3 regions of the Kocuria sp. PD6 genome follow, and region 2 is predicted to be linked to each of the others. Evidence: riboswitches for the same ligand, from Rfam matches in the RefSeq annotation. Region 2 holds a riboswitch; each other region holds the start of a gene.
The links. Region 2 has a riboswitch for S-adenosylmethionine ahead of Q9R22_RS05690 (cobalamin-independent methionine synthase II family protein). Riboswitches for the same ligand answer to the same signal wherever they lie in the genome.

Region 1 (4,493 bases), on a different contig from region 2:
CAGCTCGATCACGCCCTGCAGCGCGAGCGGCATGGGCAGTCCCGGGGAGTCGTCCGGTTCGGGGCGGGGCACGTCGGCGGCGCGCGCGGGGGACGAACCGTGCGACGTGAAGCGGTCGCGTACGCCCGAGACCACGCCGGGCAGTGAGGGAAGTTTCATCACCGGACATCTTTTCACGTTCACCCGCGCACCACGGGCAGCGAAGTTAGCGCGGACTTCATCTGCGGGCCACCCCCGGGTGACTCCCCCGTGAGGCGCGGGGCCCACAGTGGGAACCGTGAGAATCGCATTGGTGGCCGAACAGTTCCTCCCCCACGTCAACGGTGTCACGCATTCGGTGATCCGCGTCCTGGAACACCTGCGGGATCACGGGCACGAGGCCATGGTGATCGCCCCCTCCTATGAGAAGACCCTGTTCCTGGGCTCTGTGGACCACGTGGACGGCGTGCGGATTGAACGCATCCCGTCCCTGCCGCTCGCGGGCTATCCCGAGGTCCGCGTGGCGAGCTGCACCGTGAGTCGCATGCAGCGCATCCTGGCCCGTTTCGCGCCGGACGTGGTGCACGTGGCGTCCCCGTTCGTGCTCGGGTGGCAGGCCATCCAGGCCGCCAAGGGTTTGGGTCTGCCGTGCGTGGCCGTGTACCAGACGGACGTGCCCGGTTACGCCGCACGCTACGGGGCGTCCGTGCTGGAGACCGCCATGTGGTCCCACGTGCGTGCGATGCACAACAGCTCGACCCTCACGCTCGCTCCCTCGACGGCGTCGATCAGCCAGCTCCACGAGCACGGCGTCCAGCGGGTGCACATGTGGCGCCGCGGAGTGGACACGAGCCGGTTCCGTCCCGCGCTGCGCGATCACGCGTGGCGCGAGCGCGTGGGCGGCGGCAAGCGACTCGTGGGATACGTGGGGCGGTTGGCCCCCGAGAAGCAGGTCGCGGACCTCGCCGCGATCGACGCTCTGCCGGACACCCGGCTCGTGATCATCGGTTCCGGCCCCGGGAAGGAGTCGCTGCGCTCGGTATTGCCCAACGCGCACTTCGAGGGCTTCCTCACGGGCACCGAACTCGCCACGGCCATGGCGTCGCTGGACGTGTTCGTGCACCCCGGTGAGCACGAGACGTTCTGCCAGACCATCCAGGAAGCCATGGCCTCCGGGGTTCCAGTGGTGGCCGTGGGCCGCGGCGGCCCCCTGGACCTCGTGGACTCCTCGCGTAACGGGTGGCTCTACGCCCCGGGTGACCTGGCCGGGTTGCGCGAGCGCGTTCGGGACCTCGCGGGCGACGACGCCAAACGCCTCGCCTTCGCGCGCACCGCCCACCAGTGCGTGCAGGAGCGCACGTGGGGTGCCGTGTGCGAGCAGTTGCTGGGCCACTACGAGCGCGCTCGCACGGTCACCTCCCGGATGCGCGGCACGCGCCGCAGCGGCCTGCGCACCCCATGAGAACCGCCGCCGGGTGCCAGATGTTACTCAACAGAAGCTTGATTAAGTTTTGATGACATTCTCGGTCCGCGCCTGGCTGGTCCCCGGAATCCACGGATAGGCTCGAAGCAGCTTCACGAGATGCGCCCGCGCAACGACAAGGACGTCACCGCGCGCCCAGAGCTCCAACTCGGCGTACGCCAACCCTCGGTTCAGGGGTGGATTGGATGACGAAGCGGCCGGGGCCACACGTGTGGTTCCGGCAAGCGACCGGAAAATTCAGAGGCCCGACATCATGAACACGACAACCCAGAAATCCCACCCCGACACCCGCGAACAATGGGTGGACGTCACCGTTCAGGCGGACCCCGCCCGGCACGTGGTGTCCATCACGGGATCGGACGGTCACGAGCACGAGTACTTCGCGGACGACGCCCGTGAGGTCGCACTCGCCGCACAGCACACACGGGGGCGCGGCCAGTGGTGCGCCAAGTACAGCAGACTCCTGGTCCCCGGGGCGTCCCGGGTGACCGGCGGGGTGTCCTTCTACAAGCTGGAGCCCTTGCCCGCGTAGTCCTCGCGAGCACGGTCCCCGCGACCGCGAACTCCACGATCGGGTGTGGCCCGGGTCCGGACGGACCCGGGCCACACCCATGTTCTCAGCCTGCTCGGTTCTTGACGGCCGTGCTCACCGGGCGGTCGCGTCCCGGTCCTGGGCGATCAGCTCGGCGGCGCGTTCACCGATCATGAAGACCGTGATCTTCGGGTTCACCGTCACGAGCTCGGACATCACCGAGGCGTCTGCCACGCGCAATCCGCTCACGCCCTTGACGATCGCATCCAGCAGGAACGCCGTGCGCCCGGTGATGAGCACGTACAGCATGAGCCCGATCGCCAGGATGATGCTCAGCTCGGAAAGCCGCCGGGTGCCCTTGTCCACGCCCAAGAGGGTCCCCAGCAGCGCCGCGGTGTCCACGGCGTCGCCGGCGGCACCGTGGATCCGGCACCCGATCAGGGGTAGAGAGCGGAGCGGATGCTCAGCGGCATGCCGAAGCGGTAGGCGAAGTAGCCGAATGCCATGCCCATCAGGGCGTACATGGCCCACCCCGTGAACAGGTTGAACTGGGGTTTCGCGTGGTCCGGGCCCATCTTGATCGTGCCGTGCCTGCTGTCCGCGACCAGGATCACGAACACGATCACGAGAGCGGCCGTGAGGATGTAGAACCACCCCAGCCGGGAGGCGACCCACGCGACCACGCCGCCGATCACGGCGTCGGCGTGCTCGGGTGCCTCCGTGGCCCAGGCGGACAGCGAGACAAGCAGGGTTGCCGCGGCCACGAAGACCCGCCAGTTGACGGGCAACCGGGGTGGCGCAGAGCGAGGGGCCCGGACAGGGCTGGCGGATCCGCGACGGGCGACGAGCCCGGGCGTGGGTGACGGATGGACGAGGAATCGTGTGTGGTCACGTCGGGGATGCGGGTCGGACGTCGGACGACCCGGGGTTGAGGCGCCTTACTACCAGCCGTTAGTCATGGCACGCCACCTCACTTTAGGGGAGGGCCGCGCAGCGGCCGAATGCAGCCGCGCGGCCCCACGAGTACACCCCCCCCCCGTTCGCCCGGGGCGGCACTGTCAGCCCAGCAGCTTGGCCACGAGGGCGCTCGCGAACTCCTCGGAGACGTCCCCGTAGTTCAGGGAGAAGTCCTCGTCCACGAGCGTGGGCAGCAGCCCCGAGCACAGCACCGTGGCGCGCGCGTAGAGCCCCGGCAGGGCGGCACCGATGGGCACGGAGAGCAACCGCAGCTCGGGATCGTAGCTGACCAACGCCGTGCCGGTGTCCCGCGCCGCGAGGTGCTTGCCGAGCCCCGAGGACACGGGACGGGCGTGACCCGAGACCACGTCCTCCGCGGTGCGGTAGGCGTAGCGCGTCTTGTGGTGGTGGTTGATCCGGTACAGCCCCGCCTGGTTGCGGTCGTCCGTGGCCTCCCACGTGGCGTCCGCGGGCACGAAGCGTTCCGCGACCCCGTTGTACTGCATCTCCTTCAGGGGCAGCCCGGCGACGACCGAGGACAACGGGGGCAGGGTGTCGAGCATGACGGGCCCGGCGTCGTAGACCACGTCGCACAGCCCCTCGGGCAGCAGCTTGCTCAGCGCGTCGAGGTCCACATCCTGGAGCATGGTGGTCGCGTGGTCCTCCGGGGACAGCACCACGACCTCACCACCCTGGGCCCCGACCGCCTGCGTCACGGCGTCCTCTTGGTCGGTCTTCCACCCGCCCGTGAGCAGGATGGAGCCGTCCACGAGCTGGGTCAGGGCCGGGGAGCACACCTGCCAGCGGCGCACCGTCCAGTTCTCGTCCCGGATCACCTCCAGGAAACCGAGGGCCTGCAGGTGACCCACGAACCATTCCTCGAAGCGCTCGGAGTCCTCGAGCTGGCGCGCCACGATGGACAGGCTCGACCGCTTGCTGCCACCCAAGAACGTGAGGATGTCCTTGAACGGCGCCCAGGACCCCGGGTACTCGCCCTCGTCCGGGCCGATGAACTGCAGTGCCTCGACCGAACCCGTCTGACCCACCGCCGAGAGCTTGGTGAGCCGGCCGGGGTAGCGCTTGGTGAGCCCGCAGAACTTGCAGCGCCCGAACACCCACGGCGCCTTGGCCTTGGGATCCATGGGGGGCAGGATCACTTTGTGCTTGCCCGTGACCATGCAGGACACGTCCGGGGCCTCGGGCAGCTCGTTGCTGCGCTCGGGGAACATCTGCCCCTCGGCGGACTCCCACCCGGCGACCTCGGGCACGGGGACCTCGTCCACGGCGGCCTCGTGGGGGTCCATGTTGTCGAACGAGCCCTGGACGTACTCATCCGGGATCTCGTCCCGCGTTACCGCGGTGACGGGCCACAACGGTTCCTCCGCGACGTGGACCATCTCACCGTCGTAGCCCAGGGAACGTTGAGTGATGTAGTAGGAACTGTCCCGCACGCGGAACTCGAGGCGCTGCTTCACGGTGCGCCCGGAACGCAGCACCAGCGTGTAGTCGTTGGGCTTGAGGTGGCCGTCCTCGCGGGCCAGT
Region 2 (4,493 bases):
GAACAGGGTGGCCATCAGTACGCCCAGGGGCACACCGATCTGGGGGTAGGCGCCGAAGAAGCCGCGCTTGTTCGCGGGCGCGTGCTCCACGGACATCAGGGCCGCACCACCCCACTCACCACCGGCGGAGAAGCCCTGCAGGATACGCAGGACCAGCAGGATGATGGGGGCCGCGATACCGATCTGCTCGTACGTGGGCAGCAGGCCGATCAGCGTGGTGGCCGCGCCCATCCCGAAGAGAGTCATGACCAGGGTGATCTTGCGCCCGTACTTGTCACCGATGTGACCGGCCACGATCGCACCCAGGGGACGGAAGAGGAAGCTGATGCCCAGGGACGCCCAGGCGACGATCTGTCCCAGCGTGGCGTTCTGCTCGCCCGCCGGGTTGAAGAAATGGGTGGCCAGGATGAAGGCGGCCGCCTGCGCATAGATGAAGAAGTCGTACCACTCGATGGTGGTGCCCACGAGGGTGCCCGCAAGGACCTTGCGTTCTTCTCGGGTCATGGTGTGCGCCAGCTGAGCGGGCGCTGAGGTGGTGGATGCCATGCGGGTCTCCAGGATCGGCGGACGCGGGGTCCGTGGGGTGCCAGTGGCGGAGTGGATCAGGGGAATAACCGACCGATTGGTCTCGAAATAAGTGTACGAAAGAATGTGAAGCGCACCACACGTTTCGTGTATTAAATCGTATATTTTTCCCGGGCCGTTCACCCGGGCGGGCAGCATGTCGGCCGTTGTGACGCGTTCATGACACGGCAACGCCCCCTCCCGCCGTGCCGCACCGTGGAAGGTGCGGGCGCAGCGGAAGGGGGGCGGGCGGCGTCGTCCGGGAAGATCGGGGAACCGGAACGGTCAGCGACGCGGTGGGACTAAAAGCTGCAGGACCAGCCGCGCGGCCTGATCAGAACAGGCGCTCGGACGCGATCCGCGCACCCACCACGAGGGACTCGAGCTTGGCCAGCGCGATCTGCGGGTGCAACCGCCCGCCCAGACCGCAGTCCGTGGAGGCGATCACGTTCTCCTTGCCCACCACGGACGCGTACTGCTCGATCCGGTCCGCCACGAGCTCGGGGTGCTCCACCACGTTGGTCGAGTGAGAGACGAAACCGGGGTAGACCACCTTGCCCTCGGGCAGCTGGTGGTCCTTCCAGACCTTCCACTCGTGGCCGTGGCGCGGGCTGGACGCCTCGAAGCTGTAGCCCTGCGCGCGGATGGTGAGCATGAGGTCCACGAGGTACTTGAACTCGAGGTCCGTGGTGTGCGGGCCGTGCCACGAACCCCAGCACAGGTGGAAGCGGATCTGCTCCTCGGGGAGGTCGCGCAGTGCGTAGTTCAGCGCGTCCACGCGCAGCTGGGTGAAGGCCAGGTAGTCCTCCACGGTGGGCTCGGGGTTGATCTGGTCCCAGGACTCGGCGATCGAGGGGTCGTCGATCTGCACGGTCAGTCCGGCGTCCACGATGGCCTTGTACTCCTCACGCATCACGTCCGCGCACGCGTAGACCAGCTCCTCGTCCGTGGCGTAGTACTCGTTCTTCACGCGCGCGCAGGAGCCGGGGGACAGTGCCGCGACGAAGCCCTGCGTGGCACCGTTCAGAGCCATCGCGTCCTTCACGCGGCGGATGTCCCCGGCCACCGCCTCCTGACCCGTGTAGGTCAGCGGGCCCGTGATCTTGGGCTGGGAGACCGTGTTGCGGTGCACGAGCACGCCCGCTGTGGGGTCCTCATAGGCGTCCCGGAAGCGCTCCCGGTCGCGGCGGTCGGGGAAGCTCGTGAGCACGATGTGTCCCGGGCTGGAACGGTGCTTCTCGCCCTCGTTCCAGCGGTCCTCGTCCGTGGGGGTCAGCCCGCCCAGGCGGTGGAACGAGTAGTTCCACCAGGCCCCGTAGTCCACGGCCCCGGACGTGGTGTGGCCGTACTCGCCGTCGTTGACGATGTCGATGCCGATCTCGCGCTGGGTGCGCACGATCTCCTTGACGCCCTCGTCGAGCGCCTCGCCCAGCTGGGAGAGGTCGATCTCGCCCGCCTGGAAACGGTTGTTGGCCTTCAGCAGCTCGGGGGTGCGAGGCAGGGAGCCCACGTGGGTGGTCTGGATGCGATCGGTGTTCAAGGGCATGGCTGTGCTGTTCCTTTCCATCGGTCCTGGCGTTAGCACCGGTGTCACCCCGGTTGCTGCGGCTTCCACGAGCCAGATCTCTCGGCCGCTCTGGATGGGTACTGCTCCATCCAACAGCATCGCGAGGAGTGGACGCCAGTTGTGGCGTGTCGGACGACGACGCCGCTCCCCGGGTTCCTCCTGCCCGGCCCCTCGGGCTCGGGTCACCGGGGCTTCCGTGACCGGGCGGCCCCCGGTGCGGGCCGTGACTCGTAGCTGGTCCGGGGTGGTCCGTTCCGGATCGTGACCCGGCGGCCCCCCGGGGCGTAGCGTGACGCGGTAGGAGAACCGTCCACGCGCAAAGAGGCTGTCATGGAGCAATCACTCGAGGGGAAGAAGGCCCTGGTCACCGGTGGGGCCAGCGGGATCGGCCGCGCCGCCGTGCAGGCGTTCGCGGACCGCGGCGCCCATGTGGTCGTCGCGGACATCAATGAAGAAGCCGCTCAGACGACGGCCTCCGAGGTGGGCGGGGAAGCCTGGGTCGTGGACCTCTCGGACACCGCCGCGCTCACCGAACTGAGCCTGGACGTGGACATCCTGGTCAACAACGCGGGGATCCAAAAGGTGGCACCCGTGCAGGACTTCGACCCCGCGGACTTCCACCGCATCCTCACGCTCATGCTCGAGGCTCCGTTCCTGCTGATCCGTGCCGCGCTGCCGCACATGTACGAGCGCGGATGGGGCCGGATCATCAACGTCTCCTCCATCCACGGTCTGCGCGCGTCCGCGTACAAATCCGCGTACGTCACGGCCAAGCATGGGCTCGAAGGGCTGTCCAAGACCGTGGCCCTGGAGGGCGCTGAGCACGGTGTGACCAGCAACTGCGTCAACCCCAGTTACGTGCACACCCCGCTCGTGGACAAGCAGATCAAGGACCAGGCCGCGACCCACAGGATCCCCGAGGACCAGGTGATCGAGAAGATCATGCTCACCGAGTCCGCGATCAAGCGCCTCGTGGAACCCGAGGAGGTTGGCGAGCTCATCGCGTTCCTGGCCGGCCCGTCCGCGGGCATGGTCACGGGTGCGTCCTACGCGATGGACGGTGGCTGGACGGCGTCCTGAGCGCGGGGCGACGTCGCCGCGTCCACCCTCGCTGCCGTTCGGTGTCGAGGCAATGGCCCGCGTTCCACGGCCCCTCTCCGGCCAAGGGCCCGAACATCTGCGTCCCGAAAAAACACTCGCAGTCGCACAACGCGTGCGGTATCGGGGCACAGATGTTCCGGGGTGCGAGGACGCGGGGTCTGACGGTACGGGACGACGCCGCTGCGTCCGGTTCACACGGTCGTGGCCCCCGCGCGCAGCGCCGTGGAGAGCTTGTGGGCCTGGTCCAGCAAAGCCGCCCCGAGGCCGGGTCTGCGTTCCGCGGTGAACCGGGGTTCGATCCCCGTCAGGGAGAGCGCGTAGCGGGGTTGGCCGGTCGCGTCGAACACCGCGGCCGCCATGCCCCACGAGCCCTCCACAATACGTCCGGGGTTCAGGGACCAGCCGTCCTCCCGGACCTGGGCGACGAGGCGGCGGACGTGAGCGTCGTCGTGCTGTGGACCGAGGCGCGTCCGCTCCTCCCGGGTGTCCGCGAGGGCGGTCTCCAATTGGTCCGGGGGTAGGTGACCGAGGATCGCGAGTCCCGCGGAGGCCACGCCCAGGGGCAACCGCAGGCCCTCGTAGAGCACGTGCGAGCGCACCGGGAACGCCCCCTCCACCCGGGCCAGGCAGATGACCTCGTTGCCGCGGCGAGCGGAGAAGAACGCAGACTCGCCCGTGGCCTCGGCGAGCCGCTGCAGGCACGGGGTCGCGAGGTCCTGGGCGGGATAACGTTGGGCGGCCACCGTGCCCAGGATGTGCAGTTCGGGACCCAGGGCCCAGTTGCCGTCCTCCGTGCGGTCCACGAGCCCCTCGGCGGCGAGCGCTGCGAGCAATCGGTGCGTGGTGGGCCGGGTCAGCCCCGTGCGGTGGGCGATGGCTGCGGTGGATCCGGCTGACTCCCCGGATGCCACGGCCTGCAGGATCGCGGCGACCCGGGAGACCACCTGCGTGCCCTGCGGGGAGAGCTGCGGGTTCCGGGATTTCTGCGGGGTCATACACGCTCCTGCGTCGGGACGTTCACAATATGGACAGACTAGCGACAGTTTTTCAGATTGTGATCCCTTCACCGACGATTACGGGTGAAGCATTGACCAAGATGTGGTCACTTTCTAGTCTGAGAGGCAGATCACGCACTGGAGGGCTGACCATGTCCAAACTCAGGGACAACGTGGCCGAGTTGCTCGCCGAGACGCTGGGGGACGGGATGACCGTGGCGGTGGGCGGTTTCGGACTGTCCGGGATCCCGCGGGACCTCATCGAA
Region 3 (4,493 bases), on a different contig from region 2:
CGTAGGGATCGGCGAAGGTGTGCCTGTGGAACGTGCGTTCCACCGGGCGGCTCGGGGCCACGGGATAGCACGGCTGCTCGGAAGTCATGCCCACAGTCTAGGGGCGGGTGGGGACGCGCAGACGTGGTCCCGCTCGCGAACGGCCACAATGGTCCCGTGCAGACTCCCACCCCTTCGCAGTGCGCTATGTCGCGCACCGACACGTGGCTTCAGATCGTCCTGGTGCTCGGCGTGTCCCTCGGGGCGTCCGCGGTTTACGCCGTGCTGGATCTGGCCGAGGTGCTCATGCGGTCCTCGCTGGCCGACACCACGACGACGCTCAACCGGCCCCTGAGCAGCGTCCCCCTGATCGACGCGTTGCGTCAGCTCACGGGCATCGGCTTCGCGCTCGTCCCCGTGCTGCTGGCCCTGTACCTCATGGCCGGGGTGGCGCGGGGGATCCCCGGCGTGCTGTGCAGGATCGGGGTGGATGGGCGCAGACCCGCGTGGGACACGCTGTGGGGAATGGGCCTGTTCGCGGTGATGGGCGGCGGCACCCTGGTGCTCTATCAGGTGGGCCGGTCCCTGGGGATCACCGCGCAGATCACCACATCCACCATGGAGCAGACCTGGTGGGCGGTTTCTTTGCTCGTGCTCTCCGCGCTGCGCCACTCGATCGTGGAAGAGATGATCGTGGTGGCGTTCCTGTGCGAGCGCTTGCGATCCCTCGGATGGTCGTGGTGGCTCGTGGCGGTGGCCTCCGCGGTGGTGCGGGCCAGCTATCACCTGTACCAGGGGTTCGGACCCACGCTCGGGAACCTGGTCATGGGACTCGTGTTCGTGTGGCTCTACCGCCGCGGCGGTCGACTCATGCCGCTGCTGATCGCCCACGCCCTCCTGGACACCGTGGGCTTCCTGGCCCCGCAACTGCTCGCGGGCTGATGCCGGAGACCGGGCGGAGCGGCGTCGTCGGCCGCACCGAAGGGAACCAGATCAAATGGTGACGGTGCCGTCCGGGGTGTCGAACGAGACGGCCATGACCCCGGGGGTGCCGTTGGGGGCGCACCAGGTGACGTCCAGCGAGCCCAGGACGTCCTCCACGGGACCGCCGAGCCACTCCGTGACGCGGTCGGGGGAGCCGGCGATCTCCATCCCGCTCAACCGGACGTCCGTGATCCGCGCCTGGGACGGGTGCATCTCGTCCTCGGAATCGAAGTGCACCATGAACGGCAACTGCGGGTCGGAGATCAAACCCTTCACGCCGATCTGATGCCATTCGAGCTGCCGACCGTCGGGGAACAACCGGCCACCGGGCACGGAGGGGCGGCCCAGCTTGGCCTCGAAGGGCGCGAGGTCGGGGACCTCTACGACCCAGCCGAGCCAGCCGCCGCCGGCGTCGGAACGGGCACGGACGGCCTGACCGAACGGCGCCTTCTCCGCGGCGGGGTGCTCGAGCACCGTGACGACCTCCACGTACTGGTGGTCGGTGAGCGGCAGGATCATGTTCCGGGTGCCGAAACGGGGGTGCACACCGCCCTTGACCGGTTCGATCCCCAACCGGTTCGCGATGCGTTCGGTGGTGGCCTCGAGGCCGTCGGGCTGAGCCGCGAAGGAAACGTGATCCAAGTTCATGACGCCATGGTGACACCGGCCACACGGGCCACCAAATCGAGCGCGAGCCCGGCGAGTGTGTGACCTGCGCCGCCCGCTCCGGTGGGCAGGGCTGGCTCTCCGCACCTCCCGAGACCTGGCATCGGGACGGCTGATTCGGGCGGGGACTGTGTGGGTCCAGGTCAACGAGACGCGCGTCTCAGAGGCTGGAGTTCGCAGCATCAGCCGGGGAGTCTCCGACCGAACCCTCGCTATATGACCTGAGACCGATATCGATCCCGATCACTACGAGGTGGTTCCCGTGTCCGCAAATGCCGTCGGTTTCACACTCCTGATCCTCCGAGTCGCCCTGTTCCTGGGGAAGTTCGTGCGCGTCAAGGTGGGTTGGGTCCAGAGCCTGTTCCGCAGCGACGAGTACTACCCCGCCGGCACCATGACCAGCCGCCCGTCCTCCGTGGAACCGTTCTCCCGGCACATGTCCATCGCGGCCGTGGTTGGCGGCGTTCACCATCCTGGCGGTGGTCGGCATCGCGTTCAACGTGGCCATTTTCCTGTGGTTGGCACCCCGCATCATCGGTCGCTATTGGTTCGGGCGCGGTATCGGTGACTTCCACCCGTCCATGGGTGTGACCGCCACCGGGCTGATCCTCATGCGCGTGGTGGACCCGGAGGCCAAGACCCGGTGTTCGAGGCGTTCGGTGACAAGCAGCTGGTGTTCGAACCGTTCTTCGGGGGCGGGTTGGTCACGGCGCTGGCCATCCCCGTCATCTACCTGACCGGCGTGAGGCCGTTGTTCTTCGTGATGCTCGCGGTGTTCGTGATCGCGGTGCTCACGGGTCTGTTCTACTTCCATCCACGTGAGACGAAGGACCGGGAACTGCACACCCGGGAGATGGAACAGCAGGAACGAGCGGCCACTGACCCCGAGCCCGCTCGCAGCGTCCCCGGCTTGACTCCCGCCCCGCCGGGTTCGGACAATGAGGTAATAGGTCACGAGAGTCAGCGCGAAGCCCCAGCTAGCTGACCGGCAACCCTCCCATCCGCGGTGGGGTGCCCTGGGTGAGGACCTGGCCGTGGCGTCGACCGACGTCATGCGGCAAGCGCGGGTCATTGGTGCCCGGTCACAGCACGGGCACCGTGCGGATCGCCACCGGACCCCTGATCCTTCCGAGAAGGAGTACGGCCATGAGCACCGCTCCCACCCCCGACAATCCCCAGGGCTGGTCGTTCGAAACCCGACAGATCCACGCGGGCCAGAACCCCGACCCTGTGACCGGGTCGCGCGCCCTGCCGATCCACCAGACCACGTCCTTCGTGTTCCCGGACGCCCGCACGGCGGCGGCCCGGTTCGCGCTCGAGGAGATGGGGCCCATCTACTCGCGCCTGACCAACCCCACCACGGAGGTCGTGGAGAACCGGGTCGCGTCCCTCGAGGGCGGCGTGGGGGCCCTGATGGTCTCCTCCGGGCAGGCCGCGGCCACGCTCGCGATCCTCAACCTGGGCGGCGCCGGGACCCACGTGGTGGCCAGCCCGTCCCTGTACGGCGGGTCGTACAACCTGCTCAAGCACACGCTGCCGCGCATGGGCGTGGAGACCACGTTCGTCTCGGACCCGGACAATCCCGCGCAGTGGCGGGACGCGGTGCGCGAGAACACCGTGGCGTTCTTCGGTGAATCCATCCCGAACCCCCGCAACGACGTGTTCGACATCGAGACGATCGCCGGGATCGCCCACGAGGCGGGTGTCCCGCTCATCGTGGACAACACGATCGCCACGCCCTACCTGGTGCGGCCCATCGAGTGGGGCGCGGACATCGTGCTGCACTCGGCCACCAAGTTCCTGGGCGGCCACGGCACGGCGATCGGCGGGTTCATCGTGGACACCGGAGCGTTCGACTACTCGCGGGACCCCGAGCGCTTCCCCGGTTTCAACCAACCGGACGAGACGTACAACGGACTCGTCTACGCCCGCGATCTCGGTGCGGACGGTGCCTTCGGCGTCAACCTCTCATACGTCCTCAAGGCGCGCGTGCAGTTGCTGCGCGATCTGGGGACCTCGATCTCTCCGTTCAACGCGTTCTTGATCGAGCAGGGCATCGAGACGCTGTCGTTGCGCATGGAACGTCACGTGGCCAACGCGCAGAAGGTCGCCGAGTGGCTCGAGGCCCGCCCCGAGGTGCGCTCGGTGTCCTACGCAGGTCTCGAGTCCTCGCGCTGGCACGACCGCGCCCTGAAGTACGCGCCCAACGGCGCCGGGTCGGTGCTCGGCTTCGTGCTCGACGGCGGCCGGGACGCCGGTGTCGCGTTCGTGGACGCCCTGAGCCTGCACTCCAACGTGGCGAACATCGGTGACGTGCGCTCGCTCGTGATCCACCCCGCCTCCACGACGCACGCCCAGCTCAAGGACGAGGAGCAGCTCGCCGCGGGCGTCGAGCCGGGCTTCGTGCGACTGTCCGTGGGACTCGAGGGCATCGACGACATCCTCGCGGACCTCGAGGCCGGATTCGCCGCGGTGGCCGCGGGCGGCGGTGCTGTCGGCGACGCGGCGTCGTCGCCGGAGGACACGGGGAACTGACCATGACGGTCGTGGGCAACGGGCCGCGCACGCGCTGCGACGGCGTCGTACGGAGGGCCGAGCTCGGTGAGCTCGTGCTCGAGTCCGGGTTCCGGCTGCCGCACGTGCACCTCGCGTACGAGACGTGGGGCGAGCTCGCGGCGGACGGTTCCAACGCGGTGCTGATCGAGCACGCGCTCACGGGTGACACGCACGCGGCGCGCGGTGGCGCGGGACACGTGGACGCCGCGAGCGCTCCCGAGGGCGCGGCCGCCGTTGCGGACGGTTGGTGGGACGGGCTCGTGGGCCCGGGCGCCGCGATCGACACGGACCGCTATTTCGTGGTGTGC

Region 1: it holds a riboswitch for S-adenosylmethionine, as region 2 does, so the genes downstream of both, Q9R22_RS01275 (hypothetical protein) here and Q9R22_RS05690 (cobalamin-independent methionine synthase II family protein) in region 2, are expected to answer to the same signal.
Region 3: it holds a riboswitch for S-adenosylmethionine, as region 2 does, so the genes downstream of both, Q9R22_RS00525 (bifunctional o-acetylhomoserine/o-acetylserine sulfhydrylase) here and Q9R22_RS05690 (cobalamin-independent methionine synthase II family protein) in region 2, are expected to answer to the same signal.

Annotation. Positions count from the first base shown of each region.
Region 1 is NZ_JAUZUS010000001.1:268,699-273,191, forward strand. Features, by position in the region: gene Q9R22_RS01265 (DUF6350 family protein) at 1-159, opposite strand, end outside; gene Q9R22_RS01270 (glycosyltransferase family 1 protein) at 278-1,441, shown strand; SAM riboswitch class IV at 1,553-1,695, shown strand; gene Q9R22_RS01275 (hypothetical protein) at 1,716-1,994, shown strand; partial or broken gene Q9R22_RS01280 (GMC oxidoreductase) at 2,109-2,252, opposite strand; partial or broken gene Q9R22_RS01285 (hypothetical protein) at 2,298-2,525, opposite strand; gene Q9R22_RS01290 (BCCT family transporter) at 2,432-2,782, opposite strand; gene Q9R22_RS01295 (hypothetical protein) at 3,053-4,493, opposite strand, start outside.
Region 2 is NZ_JAUZUS010000005.1:4,158-8,650, forward strand. Features, by position in the region: partial or broken gene Q9R22_RS05685 (MFS transporter) at 1-546, opposite strand, end outside; gene Q9R22_RS05690 (cobalamin-independent methionine synthase II family protein) at 899-2,110, opposite strand; SAM riboswitch class I at 2,125-2,211, opposite strand; gene Q9R22_RS05695 (3-hydroxybutyrate dehydrogenase) at 2,462-3,211, shown strand; gene Q9R22_RS05700 (IclR family transcriptional regulator) at 3,424-4,227, opposite strand; gene Q9R22_RS05705 (CoA transferase subunit A) at 4,380-4,493, shown strand, end outside.
Region 3 is NZ_JAUZUS010000001.1:104,618-109,110, reverse strand. Features, by position in the region: gene Q9R22_RS00550 (S9 family peptidase) at 1-88, opposite strand, end outside; gene Q9R22_RS00545 (CPBP family intramembrane glutamic endopeptidase) at 157-921, shown strand; gene Q9R22_RS00540 (VOC family protein) at 973-1,611, opposite strand; gene Q9R22_RS00535 (hypothetical protein) at 1,892-2,197, shown strand; gene Q9R22_RS00530 (hypothetical protein) at 2,273-2,614, shown strand; SAM riboswitch class IV at 2,579-2,699, shown strand; gene Q9R22_RS00525 (bifunctional o-acetylhomoserine/o-acetylserine sulfhydrylase) at 2,776-4,164, shown strand; gene Q9R22_RS00520 (homoserine O-acetyltransferase) at 4,167-4,493, shown strand, end outside.